3 regions of the Klebsiella sp. Sb-30 genome follow, and region 1 is predicted to be linked to each of the others. Evidence: predicted binding sites of a transcription regulator. Region 1 holds the regulator's gene; each other region holds the start of a gene.
The links. Region 1 encodes PurR, which represses purine synthesis genes. Its sites were predicted from a motif close to CANGCAAACGTTTGCNTG; they were not measured.

Region 1 (7,086 bases):
TCACGCAGAAGGGAATCATCACCGCAATGATTGAGACATCTTCAACCCGACCAACCATCCAGGTTGCAGCCACGCTGACGGCGAAAATCACCAGCAGCCAGGGCAGCAGCTGTTGGCCCTGCCATTTCTGCAGCGCCGCGCGGCATCCATAGCCACCGACTAAAAAGGCGATTGTCTGCGGAACATAGCTAAGACCGATAGCGGTCGGGCTGTAGCCCATCTCATGGAGAATAAACGGCGACCCGGTCAACCAGGCAAAAAAGCTGGCGGAGCAGGCGGCGTAAATCAGCACGTTGCCGCTGTATTCGCGCGAACGCAGCAGCGTCATAAAGGTCAACTTCTCGCGGACATCACCCTGCGGCCTGACGACCGGCTTCAGGCGTAGGGCGGGTACCATCAGCAGCAGGGCGATGGCAAACAGGGTGGCAAAAATGGCCTGCCATTCCAGATGGGCAAGCAGCCAGCTGCCGAGCAACGGCGCCAGAGCCGGCGATAGACCCACCAGCGGCATGATGGTGGCGAAAATACGGTTAGTGCGCTGGGCTGGATAATAATCCGTGACCATCGCCTGCCAGGTCACCGCCGCCGCGCAGACGCCGATCGCCTGAATAAAGCGCAGCACCAGCATCAGGGTGGCATCCCGCACCCACAGCATTCCCAGACAGCTGATAGCGAAGATCGCCAGCCCGGTCAGCAGAATCGGTTTACGTCCGTAGCGGTCCGAGAGCGGGCCCCAGAACAGCTGTCCGATGGCGAAGCCGGCGAGGAACAGGCTCAGACTGGCGCTGACCGACGCCGCAGACGTATTGAGATCTTGCTGGATGGCCGAAAAGGCCGGCAGATACATGTCGGTGGCGAGGAAACCCAGCACGCTGAGTCCCGCCAGCCACACTAAAAATCCTTTCCCGGGTTGTTGCATAACATTCTCTTATAGGTGCAGGTATGATGCCGCAGAGTGTAGGGAGTGCATTCTGGCTTGTGAAACGCTAATATTTGCTACATGCATTCAAAATTTTTGCAGGCAGAATATGTGGTCCGAATACTCACTCGAAGTTGTTGATGCTGTCGCCCGCAACGGCAGCTTTAGCGCAGCGGCTCAGGAGCTGCACCGCGTACCTTCGGCGGTCAGTTATACCGTACGTCAGCTGGAGGAGTGGCTGGCAGTACCGCTTTTTGAACGCCGCCATCGCGATGTCGAATTGACCCCCGCCGGGCTCTGGTTTTTACAGGAAGGACGATCTGTTATCAAAAAAATGCAGATCACTCGCCAGCAGTGTCAGCAGATAGCCAACGGCTGGCGCGGCCAGCTGTCGATAGCCGTAGACGACATTGTTAAACCGGCCCGTATGCGTCAGATGATTGTCGATTTTTATCGTCACTTTCCCGATGTCGAGCTGATTGTTTTTCAGGAGGTCTTCAACGGCGTCTGGGACGCGCTGGCCGACGGGCGCGTGGAACTGGCTATCGGGGCAACGCGTTCGATTCCGGTCGGGGGGCGCTACGCCTTTCGCGATATGGGGATGCTGAGCTGGCATTGCGTAGTGGCCAGCCATCACCCGCTGGCGCAGATGAACGGGCCACTGAGCGATGATGTGTTGCGCAACTGGCCGTCGCTGGTCCGGGAGGACACTTCCCGTTCGTTACCGAAACGCACGACCTGGCTACTGGACAACCAGAAAAGGGTAGTGGTGCCGGACTGGGAATCATCAGCTACCTGCCTCTCGGCGGGATTGTGCGTAGGAATGGTGCCGAGCCATTTTGCCCGCCCCTGGATTGACCGCGGTGAATGGACCGCGCTGGCGCTGGAAAACCCGTTCCCGGACGCCGCGTGCTGCCTGACCTGGCAGCAGAGCGACACGTCACCGGCGCTGTCGTGGCTGTTGGATTATCTGGGGGACAGCGAAACGTTGAACCGGGAGTGGCTGCGGGCGCCGGAGTAACCGGCGCCGCACGGGCGATCAGCGACGATAATCGACGAACGGGCCGTCTACGACGGAGCGACGCTCTACCAGCCGCGGGTGAACCTCAATAGATTGCGACTCTTCACGCTTGTTGACGATACGATCCATCAGCATATTGAAGGCCGCTTCCCCCAGCGAATCTTTCGGCTGGTGGATGGTGGTCAGCGCCGGGCTGAAATAGCGGGCGTTACGCACGTTATCATACCCGATCAGCGAAATGTCCTGCGGCACGCGCAGTCCCATCTCATCCGCAGCACAGATTGCGCCCATCGCCATGATGTCGCCGCCGCAGAAGACCGCCGTCGGGCGATGCTGCTGGCTGAGGATCTGCTGCATGGCGCGGTAGCCGGATTCAGGCTCGAAGTCGCCCTGAACAATCCAGCTTTCCGGAACGGCGATCTGCGCTTCTTCCATGGCTTTCATAAAGCCCGCCAGGCGGCCGGCGCCGGTATTACGCTCCAGCGGACCCGGGATCACGCCGATTTCACGGTGGCCGCGTTCCACCAGATAGCGACCGGCCATATAGCCGCCTTCGAAGGCGTTATCGATGACCGAATCGGTGAAGTCGGCTTTGGATTCACCCCAGTCCATTACCACCATCGGAATATGGCGGTACTCTTCCAGCATGCTGAGCACCGATTCCGGATATTCAGAACACATAACCAGCAGGCCGTCGACGCGCTTTTGCGCCATCATCGACAGGTAGGCCTGCTGTTTTTCGAGATCGTTCCACGCATTGCCCAGAATCAGGGTATAGCCTTTCTGGAAACAGCTCTTTTCTACGGCTTCAATAATCTCAGCGAAATAGGCCGCTTCGCTGCTGGTGGCCAGCAGGCCAATCGATTTGGTGTGATTAACCTTCAGGCTGCGAGCAACGGCACTGGGGGAGTAGTGCAGCTCTTTGATCGCCGCCCACACGGCGTTGCGGGTTTCTTCCGCCACGAAACGGGTTTTGTTAATTACATGTGACACTGTTGTAGTGGAAACGTTTGCGCGCTTCGCTACATCTTTAATTGTTGCCATTACTTCTCACTCCAGACCTTGACCTGATCGTCTGATTATCGATACGTAAACGTTTGCCTATACACACCCTGAATACAATTTTCAACATTGCATCACGTCGGGAAAACGACACAGAACGACAGGAAGGGGTCAATGGCCGATACGCTTTCAAATTAGCGTGGGATTTTGTCCGATCTTGCGGCAAAGGGGAAGAGCAAAAATGTGCATCACCCTAAAACATGGAAGATTTTTGCGCTATATTGTGCAAAAATGAGCAAGCTCACTTTTCATGTGGGGATAACTGGGGGGAAAAATTGATGGATACAGATTTAAAGTTTTCGCTGACGACAACGATTATTGTCCTGGGTCTCATCGTGGCCGCCGGCCTGACAGCGGTGCTGCACTGATTTATCCGGGGGAGAGGCCTCTTTCCCCCGACATCCCGCCATTATTATCAATTTCGCAAAAATCTTTTGCCATTTCGTTTACTTTTGTTTTTTTGTGATTGATGTCATGCTTTTGACTTCTGATGAGATACCGTCGCCGATGGCGGTCTGCTGGAGTCATTGAATGAAAATCAACTTTCCCTTGTTAGCGCTGGCGATAGGCGCGTTTGGTATTGGCACCACGGAGTTTTCCCCGATGGGGCTGCTGCCGGTAATTGCCAAAGGCGTCGACGTGTCAATTCCGGCGGCGGGAATGCTGATCAGCGCTTATGCGATCGGCGTGATGGTCGGGGCGCCGCTGATGACTTTGCTGCTCTCTCATCGCGCGCGCAGAAATGCGCTGATTTTTCTGATGGCGATCTTTACGCTGGGTAACGTCCTCTCCTCAATGGCGCCGGATTACACCACGCTGTTGATTTCGCGCATTATCACCAGCCTTAACCACGGCGCTTTCTTCGGCCTCGGTTCGGTGGTGGCGGCGAGCGTGGTGCCAAAACACAAACAGGCCAGTGCGGTGGCGACCATGTTCATGGGGTTAACCATCGCTAACATTGGCGGCGTTCCGGCGGCGACATGGCTTGGCGAGACCATCGGCTGGCGGATGTCGTTCCTCGCGACGGCAGGTCTGGGGCTGGTGGCGATGGTCAGCCTGTGGTTTTCGTTGCCCAAAGGCAGCGCTGGCGAGCGTCCGAACGTAAAGCAGGAACTCTCCGTGCTGGTTCGTCCGCAGGTGCTCTCCGCATTGCTGACCACCGTGCTGGGGGCCGGCGCGATGTTTACCCTCTATACCTATATTTCACCGGTGCTGCACACCATTACGCACGCCTCGCCGCTGTTCGTCACCGCCATGCTGGTGTTGATTGGCGTCGGCTTTTCGCTGGGTAACTACCTCGGCGGTAAATTCGCCGACCGTTCCGTCTCCGGGACGCTGAAGGGGTTTCTGCTGCTGCTGATGGTCATCATGCTGGCGATTCCGCTGCTGGCGCAGACGCAGCTGGGGGCTGCAATCAGTATGGTGGTCTGGGGGGGGGCGACCTTCGCCGTGGTTCCACCGCTGCAAATGCGGGTGATGCGGGTGGCTCATGAAGCGCCGGGGCTCTCTTCGTCGGTCAATATCGGGGCCTTTAACCTCGGCAATGCGCTGGGGGCGGCAGCCGGTGGCGCGGTGATTTCCGGCGGACTGGGCTATGCCTTTGTGCCGGTGATGGGGGCGATAATTGCCGGTGTGGCGCTGCTGCTGGTGCTGTTCGGCGGGCGTTCGCAGCCGGAAGAGGCGTTGGTCGGACAGTAGTCGGTGTATTCGCAGAAGGGTTTCCCCTTCTGCGTTAGCGTTTTAGGCCGCCAGGTTGGCCGCCACAAACTTCCAGTTTACCAGCGCCCAGAAGTGCGCCAGATAGTCAGGACGGGCGTTGCGGTAGTCGATGTAATAGGCATGTTCCCAGACATCCACGGTCAGCAGCGGTTTGGCGTCGCCGGTCAGCGGCGTGCCAGCGTTGCTGGTGGAGACAATGCTCAGGCTGCCATCGCTATTTTTAACCAGCCATGTCCAGCCTGCACCAAAGTTCTTCGCTGCCGCGTCGGTAAACTTCGCTTTGAACTCTGCGAAGCTGCCGAAGGATTGATTGATGGCGGCTGCCAGCTCACCTTCCGGCTCGCCGCCCGCATTCGGCGCGAGGCAGTTCCAGTAGAAAGTATGGTTCCAGACCTGGGCCGCATTGTTAAAGATGCCGCCTTCAGAAGAGCGGACGATCGCTTCTAAAGATTGACCTTCAAACGCGGTGCCTTTGATCAGGTTGTTGAGGTTGGTGACATAGGCCTGGTGATGTTTGCCGTAGTGGTATTCCAGGGTTTCTGCGGAAATGTGCGGCGCCAGGGCGTCTTTTGCATACGGTAATGCAGGTAATTCAAACGACATTGTTACTCTCCTTATAACTTCTTGTTTTCTAGCTCACATTCAAAGGATGTTTGACCATCCACAACAGCATGTACTGTCCCTCGCCGGGGCGAGTGCAACAGGTTTTTATTGTGATCGGAATGCTAACACTTGCAGAAGGGAGTTAAAAGCCTTGCAATGATAAAGGGTATATTTAACAAATGTACCTGGTTAAGCCTTCGCCGGAGCGCAAGGCAGCGCATTTCAGCAGAGCCGGTTGATCGCTGTTGCTGTTGAAATATAAAGTGATTACTGAAAAATCCATTTTGCAGAGGTCTGTTTTGTCTAACATAGTCTATCGCCAGGCGACCCTGGCCGACGTCGAACGCTGTTTTGAAATTGAAACGAGCGCGTATGAAGGGGATGAGGCGGCTACCCGTGAAAAGATTGCCACCCGAATCCAGCAGTACCCGGAAGGATTTCTTTGCATGGAACGGCAAGGAGAGGTTATTGGCTTTATTAACTCAGGGTGCGCGTGGGAAGTCGTTATGTCGGATGAAGCCTTCAAGGAGCTGGTCGGGCACGATCCCCGCGCGCCGAATGTAGTGATTATGTCTGTAGTCATTGCGCCTGAACACCAGGGAAAAGGGTATTCGACCGCCCTGATGGAGCGATTTATCCGGCAGATGGCACAGGCGCAGAAGAGCGCCATTCACCTGATGTGCAAAGACCGACACGTGGCCCTGTATGAGCGGTTTGGTTTTCGCTACGAGCGGCCTTCGGCCTCGGATCATGGCGGGATGTCCTGGCATGAGATGAGCATGGCGTTATAGCCGGGGAATTGACCTGCCGCAGGTGCGGCAGGTCAGGTTCAGCGAATGGTTTTGGGGGTCATCACCCGGCGTGCGCCGACATAGTGGCGAATCCAGTAATCTTCGCTTAATGAGGTGATCTGAATATCGCGGCCGGTACGCGGCGACTGAATAAACTTGCCGTTGCCAACGTAAACGCCGACGTGATCGGCGGTGCCGCGCCCACGGGTGCGGAAGAAGACCAGATCGCCGCTCTGCAGCTCGCCGCGATCGACCGGACGGGCATCGCGCAGGTGATACATCTCATTGGCGGTGCGCGGAATGCGGATTTTTACCAGATCCTTATAGGCGTAGTAGACCAGCCCACTGCAGTCAAAACCGGTACGCGGCGAGGTTCCGCCCCAGCGATACGGTTTGCCAATCTGATCCATTAACTTCGACATCGCGGTGCTTTGCGCTCTCTGCACGCGGGCTTTGTGCGCATCCGCCAGCGTCAGCGGCGGTTCTTCCGCGATTGTTTTACAACGTTTTTTATAGCCTTTACGGACGACGCATTTGCTCTGCACGCTGGCCATGACCGGAGCCGGTTCGGCGGCCGGCGCGATCGTTTTCGCACACTGCTTTTTATACCCTTTACGCAAAACGCATTTTTTGCTGCCGGCGGCCTGACGGTTCAGCGCCGTCTGGCTGGATGCGGTGGTGCGAGTGGGGTGTCTGGTGCGGGTGGCCGTTGAGGCTTTCTTGCTGGCGGTTTTGGTTGTGGACTTCGTTTTCTGAGCGGTGGCTTTTTTCTTACGTTCTGTTGTGCCTTTCGCCGCGTGCGCTTTTGGCGTGGCGGAGGTGTGCGTATGCCCTGAAGCATGCGCCAGTGGTGTAAATGAGATAGATGTAAACAGTAATGCACAGAGCGAAATCGCGATTTTGTTTAGCCGCGCCACTGAGCAATCCCCTGATTAATGACAGATATGTACCCATACCTGACGGTGAATGAC
Region 2 (7,086 bases), 1.0 Mb from region 1:
CTTCCACAATCTTCATTCTCTTTCTCCTCTGAGGGGCAGCCACAAAAAAAATCGCGGGATTATACCGCTTTTTTCCATTTGCGCCATAGCCGATATGTTTGACCGGGATCAACCAAAATGCTTTGCGCTGCCTGAGCCAGTATAAAACAAAATAAAAAAACCCCGCACAGGCGGGGTCACACAAGACTTGAGGGGTGTTTTACAATGTTTCGCCGTTGCTGCTGATAACCTGTTGATACCAGGAGAAAGATTGCTTCCGGCTGCGGTCCAGCGTTCCGTTGCCTTCGTTATCTTTATCGACGTAGATAAATCCGTAGCGTTTCTTCATTTCACCGGTACCGGCGGAAACGAGGTCGATACATCCCCACGGGGTATAGCCCATCAGGTCAACGCCGTCCTCAACCACCGCTTTTTTCATCTCGGCAATATGCGCGGAGAGATAATCGATACGGTAACGATCGTTCACCGTGCCGTCAGCTTCGCGCACGTCGATGGCCCCGAAGCCGTTCTCAACAATAAACAGCGGCAGCTGGTAATGATCCCAGAACCAGTTCAGGGAGTAGCGCAGACCCACCGGGTCAATCTGCCAGCCCCAGTCTGACTTCTGCACGTACGGATTAGAGACCAGGCTTTGGGTCTCGTCATAATCCAGCTGCGGGTTATCATCGGTCGCTTTCGTGGCAAACGACATATAGTAGCTAAAGCCAATATAGTCGACGCAGCCTTCGGCCAGCGCCTGACGATCTTCTGCGGTGATATCGAGCGTAAAACCGCGGCGCGCGAAGTAGTTCAGCAGATGCTGCGGGTACTTACCGCGAACATGAACGTCGGTAAACCAGTAACGGCGATGCATGGCGTTCATTGCCATCATCATATCGTTCGGGGCACAGGAGAACGGATAAATCGGGCACATGGCAATCATGCAACCCACCTGCAGCGAGGGATTTATCTCACGGGCAGCTTTTACCGCCAGGGCGCTGGCCACCAGCTCATAGTGCGCCGCCTGATACATCACCGGTTCGCGATCTTCATCCGGCAGATACTTCAGACCTGAGTTGGTAAACGGGGCAAAATCTTCGTGGAAGTTAGCCTGGTTGTTGATCTCATTAAAGGTCATCCAGTACTTCACTTTGTGCTGATAGCGATCGAACACCACTTTCGCAAAGCGGACGAAGAAATCGATCAGCTTACGGTTACGCCAGCCGCCATACTCGGTCACCAGATGGTAAGGCATCTCGAAGTGAGAGAGCGTGATCACCGGTTCAATGCCGTACTTCAGGCATTCATCAAACAGGTCGTCATAGAACTGGAGCCCTGCTTCGTTAGGCTCCCGCTCATCGCCCAGCGGGAAGATACGTGTCCAGGCAATCGAAGTGCGGAAGCATTTGAATCCCATTTCAGCAAACAGCTGAATGTCTTCTTTATAACGATGGTAAAAATCAATCGCCTCATGGTTGGGATAATTTTTCCCCGGCAGTACGCCATCGGTGATTTCACGCGGCACGCCGTGTGCGCCGGCGGTCATCACATCAGCCACGCTGACGCCTTTACCTCCTTCCTGCCAGCCACCTTCCAGCTGATGCGCCGCCACCGCGCCGCCCCACAGAAAACCTTCTTTAAATCCAGACATGTTCTCTTCCTTATGCGCGATCGCCGTTAAGCGATCGGTTTTGCTGATTAAAATGGTAAACCGCCCCCATCAAACCGGCGTCGTTGCCGTGGCTGACGGTGTCGAGATAGTCCGCGATACCGAACCAGGCCAGATGTTCACGCAGCAGCGCCAAAAAGCCCGGCCGTTCCACAATGCCGCCGCCGATGAAAATGGCCTGCGGATCAAAAATGTTCACCAGGTTATACAGACCGCTACCGAGACCGTTGAAAAAGTCAGCCACCAGCCGCTGGCAGGTCACGTCGCCCGTATCGTAGCGATCGAATATCTCTTCCCCAGTCACCTCTTCCAGCGTTTTGCCGAAATGGTCGGCATAGCGCTGGCGCAATACGCGCATCGTGCAGTTTTCATTCATTGAATAGCGGCGAACATCGCGGGTGCCCGGACGATCGGTCTGCATATAGCCGAATTCGCCGGCGCGAAAACTGGCGCCGTGCACCAGTCGGTTATTACAGAAGATCGCCCCGCCGATGCCGGTGCCAATCGTCAGGACCAGAAAATCACTCATCTCGGCGGCTTTGCCCCGCCAGCGCTCAGCGAGCAGGACGCAGTTCGCATCGTTTTCGATGGCGACGGGAAGCCCGGTCTGTTGCTCCAGCCAGCGCTTAATGGCGAAATTATCGAACTTACGGATTGCGCCGCCCATTTCGATAAAGCCGGTGTGCGGGTTGACATAGCCAGGCGCGCTGATCGCCACGCCTTCACACGCCGGGTGAGCGACAATCCACGCCAGCATCGCTTGCAGTATCTGGTCGCCATCGCTATCGATAATCGACTGCTTGCCTTTTTCACGCAGTTCGCCTGCAGCGGTGCTGACGCCCATTTTCAACGCCGTTCCACCGATATCAAATGCGGCAATGCTCATCCCGTCTCTTCCTCCTGAATCCCCGCAGAATCTACCTTCGGCTCTCTTGAACAAAAACAGAAACCGGTTTCAGTGGCATGATGGCTATTCCCGATGTCAGAGGCAAGCACAAGAATGTACCCGGTTTCATTTTCGTGAACCGCTTCAAATTTGTTCATATCGCTGCCGATTAACGCCGACTGCAAAGCAGGCTCGCAAACGTTTGCTTTCCCTGTTAGAATTGCGCCGATTTTTCTTGCTACCGCAAATGTGTGGAGATTTCGCAGTGACCGATAAAACCTCTCTCAGCTATAAAGATGCCGGCGTAGATATTGATGCAGGCAACGCGCTCGTCGACCGTATCAAGGGTGTGGTGAAGAAAACCCGACGCCCGGAAGTGATGGGTGGACTGGGCGGATTCGGCGCACTGTGCGCATTGCCGCAAAAATACCGCGAGCCGGTTCTGGTTTCCGGCACTGACGGCGTCGGCACCAAGCTGCGGCTGGCAATGGACCTGAAGCGCCACGATACTATCGGTATTGACCTGGTGGCGATGTGCGTCAATGACCTGGTGGTCCAGGGTGCAGAACCCCTGTTTTTCCTCGACTACTATGCAACCGGTAAACTGGATGTCGATACGGCAGCCAGCGTCATCAGCGGCATCGCGGAAGGCTGCCTGCAGTCAGGCTGTGCGCTGGTTGGCGGCGAAACGGCAGAAATGCCGGGCATGTACCACGGCGATGACTATGACGTCGCGGGCTTTTGCGTCGGCGTAGTAGAAAAATCAGAAATTATCGATGGTAGCAAAGTTGCCGATGGTGACGTGCTGGTCGCGCTGGCCTCCAGCGGTCCGCATTCCAACGGCTACTCGCTGGTGCGTAAAATTATCGAAGTCAGCGGCGTCGATCCGCAGACGACCGATCTGAATGGTTCACCGCTGGCCGACCATCTGCTGGCGCCGACTCGCATCTACGTTAAGTCGGTTCTGGAGCTGATTGCTAACGTTGAAGTCCACGCAATTGCCCACCTGACCGGCGGCGGCTTCTGGGAAAACATTCCGCGCGTTCTGCCGGATAACACCCAGGCGGTCATCGACGAGTCCTCCTGGCAATGGCCAGAGGTCTTCAACTGGTTGCAGCAGGCCGGTAACGTCAGCAGCCATGAAATGTACCGTACCTTTAACTGCGGCGTCGGCATGGTTATCGCCCTGCCGGCTGAAGTCGCCGACAGCGCCATCGCGCTGCTGAACGAGAAAGGTGAAAACGCGTGGAAAATCGGCTATATCAAAGCTTCTGATTCCGAACAGCGTGTGGTCATTGAATGAAAAACATTGTGGTGCTGATTTCCGGTAACGGAAGCAATTTGCAGGCGATAATTGATGCCTGCACCCGAAAGCAGATTAACGGCACCCTGAGAGCGGTATTCAGCAATAAGGCCGACGCGTTCGGCCTTGAACGCGCGCGTGAGGCCGGTATTCCGGCCCATGCGTTATCGGCCAGCCAGTTTGCCAATCGCGAAGCCTTCGATCGCGAGCTGATGCATGAGATCGATGCTTATGCGCCGGATCTGGTGGTGCTGGCAGGCTATATGCGGATCCTTAGCCCGGCGTTTGTCGCCCATTATCAGGGGCGCCTGCTGAATATCCACCCATCGCTGTTGCCAAAATACCCGGGGCTGCATACGCATCGCCAGGTACTGGAAAACGGCGATGAGGAACACGGTACATCGGTGCATTTCGTCACCGATGAGCTCGACGGTGGTCCGGTGATTCTGCAGGCCAAAGTGCCGGTTTTTGCCGGGGATAGTGAAGACGAGATTACCGCCCGCGTGCAGACACAGGAACATGCCATCTACCCGCTGGTGGTGAGCTGGTTTATGGACGGTCGTCTGCGCATGGAGGGAAATCAGGCCTGGCTTGACAACGCCCCTCTGCCGCCGCAGGGCCATGCGGCCGAAGAATAATCATCAGCGCCTCCGGCACTCGCCAGAGGCGCATTTTATCGGTTCAGCCTCAGCCGCTTTCCCTCTGTTTTGTTTAAATCAGCGATGATTTTTGCCCGGTTTATCTCCAGGCACAGCCTCGTTTTGCACACAATATCGGCACTTGCTCGCCACCGTTTTTGTTCACAGCAGATTGAAAGAAAACTGTCATACTTCTTTGACATAGTTGGACATTCAATGGCAAAGCTCGCCATAATGAAAAAGCAACATCAATCAACCGGAGTGTGAGTTGTAATGGGCCAGGAAAAGCTATATATCGAGAAAGAACTCAGCTGGTTGTCCTTTAACGAACGCGTACTTCAGGAAGCGGCGGATAAAAGCAATCCACTGATTGAGCGCATGCGCTTTTTGGGCATCTACTCCAACAACCTCGATGAATTTTATAAAGTGCGCTTCGCTGAACTTAAGCGCCGTATCATAATTAGCGAAGAACAAGGGAGTACCGCCCATTCTCGCCATTTGTTAGGCAAAATTCAGGCCCGCGTTCTGAAGGCTGACCAGGAATTTGACAGCCTGTATAATGAGCTGCTGCTGGAGATGGCGCGTAACCAGATCTTTTTGATCAATGAACGCCAGCTTTCGGTGAATCAGCAGTCCTGGCTACGCAACTATTTTAAACAGTACCTGCGTCAGCACATCACCCCGATCCTGATTAACCCAGAAACGGATCTGATCCAGTTCCTGAAAGATGATTACACCTATCTGGCGGTCGAAATCATCCGCGGGGAAACCATCAATTACGCCCTGCTGGAGATTCCGTCAGATAAAGTCCCGCGGTTTGTCAATCTGCCGCCGGAAGCACCGCGTCGCCGCAAACCAATGATCCTGCTTGATAACATCCTGCGTTACTGCCTGGATGATATCTTTAAAGGCTTCTTTGACTACGATGCGCTGAACGCCTACTCGATGAAAATGACCCGCGACGCCGAGTACGATCTGGTGCACGAGATGGAGTCGAGCCTGATGGAGCTGATGTCTTCGAGTCTGAAGCAGCGTCTGACGGCGGAACCGGTGCGTTTTGTTTATCAGCGCGATATGCCGGACACCATGGTGGAAATGCTGCGCGAGATGTTCTCCATTTCACGCTACGATTCAATGCTGCCAGGCGGGCGCTATCATAATTTTAAAGACTTTATCGGCTTCCCGAACGTCGGTAAGGCCAATCTGGTCAACAAGCCGCTGCCGCGCCTGCGCCACACCTGGTTTGATAAGTTCCGCAACGGGTTTGACGCCATTCGCGAACGCGACGTGCTGCTGTACTACCCGTATCATACCTTTGAGCACGTGCTGGAGCTGCTGCGCCAGGCCTCATTCGATCCGAGCGTGCTGGCAATCAAAATCAACATTTATCGCGTTGCCAAAGACTCACGGATCATCGATTCGATGATCCACGCAGCCCATAACGGCAAAAAAGTCACCGTGGTGGTGGAGCTTCAGGCGCGTTTCGACGAAGAAGCCAATATCCATTGGGCGAAGCGTCTGACCGAAGCCGGCGTCCACGTTATCTTCTCTGCGCCAGGGCTGAAAATTCACGCCAAGCTGTTCCTGATCTCGCGTAAAGAGGGAGAGGAAGTCGTCCGCTACGCGCATATCGGGACCGGCAACTTCAACGAAAAAACCGCCCGTCTGTACACCGACTATTCGTTGCTGACGGCAGATGCACGTATCACCAATGAAGTGCGCCGCGTCTTTAACTTTATCGAAAATCCATATCGCCCGGTGAGCTTCGATTACCTGCTGGTTTCGCCGCAGAACTCGCGCCGCCTGCTGTATGAAATGATCGACAGAGAAATCGCCAACGCCCAGAACGGTCAGCCTTCTGGCATCACGCTGAAGCTGAATAACCTGGTTGATAAAGGACTGGTGGATCGACTTTATGCCGCGTCAAGCTCCGGGGTTCCGGTTAACCTGTTGATTCGCGGCATGTGCTCTTTGATTCCTGGGCTGGAAGGGATCAGCGAAAATATTCGCGTCACCAGTATCGTCGATCGTTTCCTTGAGCACGACCGCGTCTATGTTTTCGAAAACGGCGGCGACAAACAGGTTTGGCTTTCCTCTGCTGACTGGATGACGCGCAATATTGATTACCGTATTGAGGTCGCCGCGCCGCTGCTGGATCCGCGGTTGAAGCAGCGCGTACTGGATATTTTTGATCTCTTATTCAACGATACGGTCAAAGCACGCTATCTTGATAAAGAACTGAGTAATCGCTATGTGCCGCGCGGCAATCGCCGTAAAGTGCGCGCACAGCTGGCGATTTACGATTATCTCAAATCACTCGAACAACCCGACTAACCTATGCCAATAAACGAAAAAACCCCTCGTCCGCAGGAGTTCGCTGCGGTCGACCTTGGTTCAAACAGTTTTCATATGGTGATCGCCCGCGTCGTCGACGGAGCCATGCAGATCATCGGTCGCCTGAAACAGCGGGTTCACCTGGCCGATGGACTGGATGAAAACTCCGTGCTCAGCGAAGAGGCGATCGCCCGTGGGCTTAATTGCCTGTCGCTGTTTGCCGAACGCCTGCAGGGTTTTTCTCCCTCCAGCGTCTGCATCGTCGGGACACACACCT
Region 3 (7,086 bases), 1.5 Mb from region 1:
GCGGGCGCCAGAATCTGCAGGCGCCCGGCTCTGTGATTGACTGGCGGCCGATGGTGCATGAGATGCGCCTGTTTAAATCGCCGGAAGAGCTGGAGGTGATGCGCCGCGCTGGTGAAATTTCCGCGCTGGCTCATACCCGCGCAATGCAGAAATGCCGTCCGGGCATGTTCGAATACCAGCTGGAAGGGGAAATTCTGCATGAATTCAACCGCCACGGCGCCCGTTTCCCCTCCTATAACACCATCGTGGGCGGCGGGGAAAACGGCTGTATTCTCCATTACACGGAAAACGAATCCGAGCTGCGCGATGGCGATTTGGTGCTGATTGACGCCGGCTGTGAATACCGCGGCTATGCGGGCGATATCACCCGCACCTTCCCGGTAAACGGGAAATTCAGCCCGGCGCAGCGCGAGATTTACGATATTGTCCTCGCGTCGCTGGAAACCGCGCTGGAGCTTTACCGTCCTGGCACCTCCATTCAGCAGGTTAACCAGCAGGTGGTGCGCATTATGATCACCGGTCTGGTGCGCCTCGGCATCCTGAAAGGGGATGTTGACGAGCTGATGGAGAACAACGCCCACCGTCCATACTTTATGCATGGTCTGAGCCACTGGCTGGGACTCGATGTCCATGATGTTGGCCGCTACGATGTCGATCGCTCGCGTCTCCTTGAGCCGGGCATGGTATTGACCGTTGAACCGGGTCTCTATATTGCCGCCGACGCCGACGTGCCGCCACAGTATCGCGGCATCGGCGTGCGTATTGAAGACGATATCGTCATTACCGAAGACGGCAACGAAAACCTCACCGCCGGCGTGGTGAAAAAAGCCGACGATATTGAGGCGCTGATGGCGGCGGCGCGGCGGTCATGAGCATCCTGATCGTTGGCGGGGGGATGACCGGGGCAACCCTGGCGTTAGCAATCTCGCGCTTAACCCACGGCGCGCTGCCGGTACATCTGGTCGAGGCGGCGCAGCCGGATTCGTCGCAGCATCCGGGGTTTGATGCCCGCGCGATTGCGCTGGCGGCGGGGACCTGCCAGCAGCTGGCGCGTACCGGCATCTGGCAAGGCATTGCCGATTGCGCGACGCCGATTCAGCGTGTTCACGTCAGCGACCGCGGACATGCGGGATTCGTGACCCTTGATGCGCAGGATTACGGCCTGGCGGCGCTTGGCCAGGTGGTGGAATTGCACGATATCGGCCAGCGATTGTTTGCGCAACTGCGCGAAGCGCCGGGCATTACCTTACACTGCCCGGCGAAAGTCGAAGACGTCACCCGGTGGCAGGAGGGAGTCAGCATCACCCTGGATAGCGGCGAGACGATCGAAGGCCGGCTGCTGGTTGCCGCCGATGGTTCGCGCTCCACGCTGGGCGCCCGCTGCGGCATGAGCTGGCAGCAGCAGCCTTACGAGCAGCTGGCGATTATTGCCAACGTCAGCACGGCGTTGCCCCATGAAGGGCGTGCCTTTGAACGCTTCACCGAACATGGTCCGCTGGCCATGCTGCCGATGTCACACGGACGCTGTTCGTTGGTATGGTGTCACCCGCAGTCGCGGCGCGATGAGGTCCTGGGTTGGTCCGATGCGCAATTTTGCGAGCAGCTGCAGCAGGCATTTGGCTGGCGGCTGGGGCGCATCACGCATGCCGGGAAGCGCAGCGTTTATCCCTTGACGTTGACCACCGCTATGCGCCCGGTTTCCCATCGCCTGGCGCTGGTCGGTAATGCGGCGCAGACGCTGCATCCCATCGCCGGGCAGGGCTTTAATCTCGGTCTGCGGGATGTGATGAGCCTGGCGGAAACGCTGGCGCAGGCCTGCGCTAACGGGCAGGACCCCGGCGATTACTCACTTCTTTGTCACTATCAGGCGCGGCGAGCGGATGATAAGGCCGCGACTATCGGCGTGACCGATGGGCTGGTGTATCTGTTTGCTAATCGTTGGGCGCCGCTGGTGGCGGGGCGTAACGTGGGTCTGATGGCGATGGAATTATTTACCCCGGCGCGTGACGCGCTGGCGCAGCGTACCCTTGGTTGGGTTCCTCGTTAAGGAGTTGAACGTGCAAAGTGTTGATGTTGCCATTGTTGGCGGTGGCATGGTGGGCCTGGCGGTAGCCTGCGGTTTGCAGGGGAGCGGGCTGCGGGTTGCGGTGCTGGAACAAGCCGAGCCGCAGCCGTTAAACGCCGATGCGCCGCCGGCGCTGCGGGTATCAGCCATTAACGCCGCCAGCGAAAAACTGCTGACCCGGCTGGATGTCTGGCCGGAGATTATCGCCCGGCGCGCCAGCTGTTATCACGGTATGGAAGTGTGGGATAAGGACAGCTTTGGCCACATTAGCTTTGATGACCAGAGTATGGGCTTCAGCCACCTTGGCCATATTATTGAAAATGCGATCGTTCATCATGCGCTGTGGCAAAAGGCGCAGCGTTGCGCCGACGTCACGCTGCTGGCCCCGGCTCAGCTGCAGCAGGTGGCGTGGGGAGAAAACGAAGCATTTCTCAGCTTGCAGGATGGCAAGATGCTGACCGCCAGGCTGGTGGTCGGCGCCGACGGAGCAAACTCCTGGTTGCGCAACAAAGCGGATATACCGCTGACGTTCTGGGACTACCGCCATCATGCGCTGGTTGCCACTATCCGAACCGAAGAACCGCATCAGGCGATTGCCCGTCAGGCGTTTCACGGCGATGGCATTCTGGCGTTTCTGCCGCTGAACGATCCGCATCTGTGTTCGATCGTCTGGTCGCTGTCGCCGCAGGAAGCACAGCGGATGCAGCTGGCCGACGAGGCGGTGTTTAATCAGGCGCTGAATATTGCCTTCGATAACCGGCTTGGCCTGTGCCAGCTTGCAAGCGAGCGTCAGACTTTCCCGTTGACCGGTCGCTACGCGCGCCAGTTCGCCGCGCATCGTCTGGCGCTGGTTGGCGATGCCGCGCACACTATCCACCCGCTGGCCGGCCAGGGGGTAAATCTGGGCTTTATGGATGCAGCGGAACTGATCGATGAACTCCGTCGTCTGCATGCGCAGGGCAAGGATATTGGTCAGTACCTGTATCTACGTCGCTATGAACGTAGCCGTAAGCACAGCGCCGCGCTGATGCTGGCGGGGATGCAGGGCTTCCGCGAAATGTTCTCTGGCAGCCACCCGGCGAAGAAACTGCTGCGCGATATTGGCCTCAAACTGGCGGATACGCTACCGGGCGTCAAACCGCAGTTGATTCGCCAGGCCATGGGCTTAAACGATCTTCCTGCCTGGTTACGTTAAGCGCGTCACACTTCTCTCTCCCGGCCCCGGCGCCGGGTTTTCTCCTCTCATTTGAAATAATCTAATCTCACCCATTTTTTCGCATTAGTTTTATTAATGCCTCTCTTTTTTTGCAACAGAAAACAGGCCTCTTTTTTCGCATAAAATACCATCATGCTCGGTAATATCAGGCCATGATGTTAATTTTATGTGGCATAAATCGCTTTTTTCCAGTCAATAACTCTGTAGTCTTTTTGGCGACTTTTAGTCATAAGCTAATGTGATGTCCTGATTTAGCTTATGGTTTAGCGCCGGGTTCGGTGGTAAGTTCAGGCAAAAGAGAACGTTTGCGTCGGTGCCCGGACATGGCGCCGACGGCGGATTTCGTGGTGCGAAATCGCCCCAATGACATCGCCCAACCCAGTAGCGGGTTCCGTTTTATTCGATGAGGAAAAGATGGCTCAACAGACTCCGTTGTATGAACAACACACGCTGTGCGGCGCTCGCATGGTGGACTTCCATGGCTGGATGATGCCGCTACATTACGGTTCCCAGATTGATGAGCACCACGCGGTGCGGGGCGACGCCGGTATGTTCGATGTCTCGCACATGACCATCGTCGACTTCCACGGCAGCCGCATCCGGGAGTTTCTGCGCTATCTGCTGGCTAACGATGTCGCGAAGCTGACGGTACCCGGCAAAGCGCTGTATACCGGTATGCTTACCGCATCAGCCGGCGTCATCGATGACCTGATTGTCTATTTCCTTACCGAAGATTATTTCCGCCTCGTTGTTAACTCCGCCACCCGTGAAAAAGACCTCGCCTGGATTACTCAACAGGCTGAACCCTATGGTCTTGAAATGACCGTCCGTGACGATCTTTCGCTGATTGCCGTACAGGGACCACAGGCGAAAGCGAAAGCGGCAACCCTGTTCACCGACGCACAGCGTCAGGCCGTAGAAGGGATGAAACCGTTCTTTGGCGTGCAGGCCGGCGATCTGTTTATTGCGACCACCGGTTATACCGGTGAAGCCGGGTACGAAATCGCCATGCCGAATGAGCAGGCTGCTGATTTCTGGCGTGGCCTGCTGGACGCAGGCGTGAAGCCGTGCGGTCTGGGCGCTCGCGATACCTTGCGTCTGGAAGCGGGGATGAACCTGTATGGCCAGGAGATGGATGAAAGCATCTCTCCGCTGGCTGCAAATATGGGCTGGACCATTGCCTGGGAACCGGCAGATCGCGCGTTCATCGGCCGCGAAGCGCTGGAGCTGCAGCGTGAAAAAGGTACCGAGCAGCTGGTGGGTCTGGTGATGACCGAGAAAGGCGTCCTGCGCGGCGGTTTGCCGGTGCGCTTTAGCGATGCAGACGGTAATCAGAAAGAAGGTATTATCACCAGCGGCACCTTCTCCCCGACGCTGGGCTACAGTATCGCGCTGGCGCGCGTACCGGCCGGTATCGGCGAGACGGCCATTGTGCAGATTCGCAACCGCGAAATGCCGGTAAAAGTGACTAAACCTGTTTTTGTACGCAACGGCAAAGCCGTGGTGTGATTCCCCCTTTTTGGAGATTAATTGATGAGCAACGTACCAGCAGAACTGAAATACAGTAAAGAACACGAATGGCTGCGCAAAGAAGCTGACGGCACCTACACCGTCGGGATCACCGAACATGCCCAGGAACTGCTTGGCGATATGGTTTTCGTCGATCTGCCGGACGTTGGCGCAACCGTTGAAGCGGGTGACGACTGCGCGGTTGCCGAGTCGGTGAAAGCTGCTTCGGATATTTATGCCCCGATTAGCGGCGAGATTGTGGCGGTGAACGAAGAGCTCAACGACTCTCCGGAGCTGGTGAACAGCGACCCGTACGCGGACGGCTGGATCTTTAAAATTAAGGCCAGCGATGAAGCGCAGGTTGCGGCTCTGCTTGACGCGGACGCCTATGCGGCGCTGCTGGAAAACGAGTAAATATCTTGCCCCTTCACGCTGCGGGCATCTGCTGCCGGCAGCGTGAATGATTTTTGCCTGTTCAGGTAAGTAAAGACACATACGATTCACTGCACGTTTCAGGAACCATCGCTCATGACTCAGACTTTAGGTCAGCTTGAAAACCGCGGCGCCTTTATTGAACGTCACATCGGTCCGGATGCTCAGCAACAGCAGGAGATGCTGAACACCGTCGGCGCCGATTCGCTTAACGCCCTGATTGGCCAGATTGTGCCGCAGGATATTCAGCTGGCGACACCCCCGCAGGTGGGTGACGCGACTACCGAATTCGCCGCGCTGGCGGAACTGAAGGCGATCGCCGGTCGCAACAAGCGCTTCAAGTCTTACATCGGCATGGGTTACACCGCCGTGCAGCTGCCGCCGGTTATTCAGCGCAATATGCTGGAAAATCCGGGTTGGTATACCGCTTACACCCCTTACCAGCCGGAAGTTTCCCAGGGCCGCCTGGAATCACTGCTGAATTTCCAGCAGGTGACCCTCGATCTGACCGGGCTGGATATCGCTTCCGCGTCACTGCTGGATGAGGCGACCGCCGGCGCTGAAGCGATGGCGATGGCCAAACGCGTCAGCAAACTGAAGAATGCGAACCGCTTCTTCGTTGCCGCCGATGTACATCCGCAGACCCTGGATGTGGTGCGCACCCGCGCCGCAACCTTTGGCTTTGACGTCATCGTTGATGAGGCGGAAAAAGCGCTCGACCATCAGGACGTTTTCGGCGTGCTGCTGCAGCAGGTGGGTACCACCGGCGAAATTCATGACTACAGCAAGCTGATCGCCGATCTGAAAGCACGCAAAGTCGTGGTCAGCGTCGCCGCGGACTTCATGACGCTGGTTCTGTTGACCGCACCGGGCAAACAGGGGGCTGATATCGTCTTCGGCTCCGCCCAGCGTTTTGGCGTGCCGATGGGCTACGGCGGTCCGCATGCGGCCTTCTTTGCTGCAAAAGATGAATTTAAACGCTCGATGCCGGGCCGTATTATCGGCGTATCAAAAGATGCCGCCGGTAACACCGCGCTGCGTATGGCGATGCAGACCCGCGAACAGCATATCCGTCGCGAGAAAGCGAACTCCAATATTTGTACTTCCCAGGTACTGCTGGCAAATATCGCCAGCCTGTACGCGGTGTTCCACGGGCCAGAGGGCCTGAAGCGCATCGCCAGCCGCATCCACCGACTGACCGATATTCTGGCCGACGGGCTGCAGAAAAAAGGGCTCAAGCTGCGCCACGCTCACTACTTCGACACCCTGTGTGTGGACGTGGTCGACAAAGCGGCGGTGCTGGCACGCGCCGAAGCGCTGGAAATTAACCTGCGCAGCGACATCCATAACGCCGTTGGCATCACTCTTGATGAAGCGACAACCCGCGAAGATGTGCTGAACCTGTTCCGCGCTATTATTGGCGACGACCACGGCCTGGATATCGATGCCCTGGATAAAGACGTGGCCCTCGACAGCCGCTCGATCCCGGAAAGCATGCTGCGTAACGATGCGATCCTGACGCACCCGGTGTTCAATCGCTACCACAGCGAAACCGAGATGATGCGCTACATGCACTCGCTGGAGCGTAAAGATCTGGCGCTGAATCAGGCGATGATCCCGCTGGGATCCTGCACCATGAAGCTCAACGCCGCGGCGGAAATGATCCCGATCACCTGGCCTGAGTTTGCCGAGCTGCACCCGTTCTGCCCGGCAGAGCAGGCGGAAGGTTATCATCAGATGATCGCCCAGCTCTCCGACTGGCTGGTAAAACTGACCGGTTACGACGCCGTCTGCATGCAGCCAAACTCCGGCGCACAGGGCGAGTACGCGGGCCTGCTGGCTATTCGCCATTACCACGAAAGCC

Region 2: purM (phosphoribosylformylglycinamidine cyclo-ligase) is a predicted target of PurR. The motif match lies at 2,726-2,743, and genes of this name have one in related genera.
Region 3: gcvT (glycine cleavage system aminomethyltransferase GcvT) is a predicted target of PurR. The motif match lies at 3,576-3,593, and genes of this name have one in related genera.

What each region holds. Positions count from the first base shown of each region.
Region 1 is NZ_CM172749.1:2,375,562-2,382,647, forward strand. Features, by position in the region: gene punC (purine nucleoside transporter PunC) at 1-919, opposite strand, end outside; gene punR (DNA-binding transcriptional activator PunR) at 1,029-1,940, shown strand; gene purR (HTH-type transcriptional repressor PurR) at 1,959-2,984, opposite strand; gene cydH (cytochrome bd-I oxidase subunit CydH) at 3,281-3,370, shown strand; gene AC236I_RS11140 (MFS transporter) at 3,534-4,700, shown strand; gene sodB (superoxide dismutase [Fe]) at 4,743-5,324, opposite strand; gene AC236I_RS11150 (GNAT family N-acetyltransferase) at 5,624-6,115, shown strand; gene AC236I_RS11155 (C40 family peptidase) at 6,154-7,032, opposite strand.
Region 2 is NZ_CM172749.1:1,367,853-1,374,938, reverse strand. Features, by position in the region: gene upp (uracil phosphoribosyltransferase) at 1-16, opposite strand, end outside; gene AC236I_RS06560 (6-phospho-beta-glucosidase) at 200-1,630, opposite strand; gene bglK (beta-glucoside kinase BglK) at 1,641-2,534, opposite strand; gene purM (phosphoribosylformylglycinamidine cyclo-ligase) at 2,800-3,837, shown strand; gene purN (phosphoribosylglycinamide formyltransferase) at 3,834-4,475, shown strand; gene ppk1 (polyphosphate kinase 1) at 4,749-6,809, shown strand; gene ppx (exopolyphosphatase) at 6,813-7,086, shown strand, end outside.
Region 3 is NZ_CM172749.1:854,943-862,028, forward strand. Features, by position in the region: gene pepP (Xaa-Pro aminopeptidase) at 1-872, shown strand, start outside; gene ubiH (2-octaprenyl-6-methoxyphenyl hydroxylase) at 869-2,047, shown strand; gene ubiI (FAD-dependent 2-octaprenylphenol hydroxylase) at 2,058-3,260, shown strand; gene gcvT (glycine cleavage system aminomethyltransferase GcvT) at 3,696-4,790, shown strand; gene gcvH (glycine cleavage system protein GcvH) at 4,815-5,204, shown strand; gene gcvP (aminomethyl-transferring glycine dehydrogenase) at 5,319-7,086, shown strand, end outside.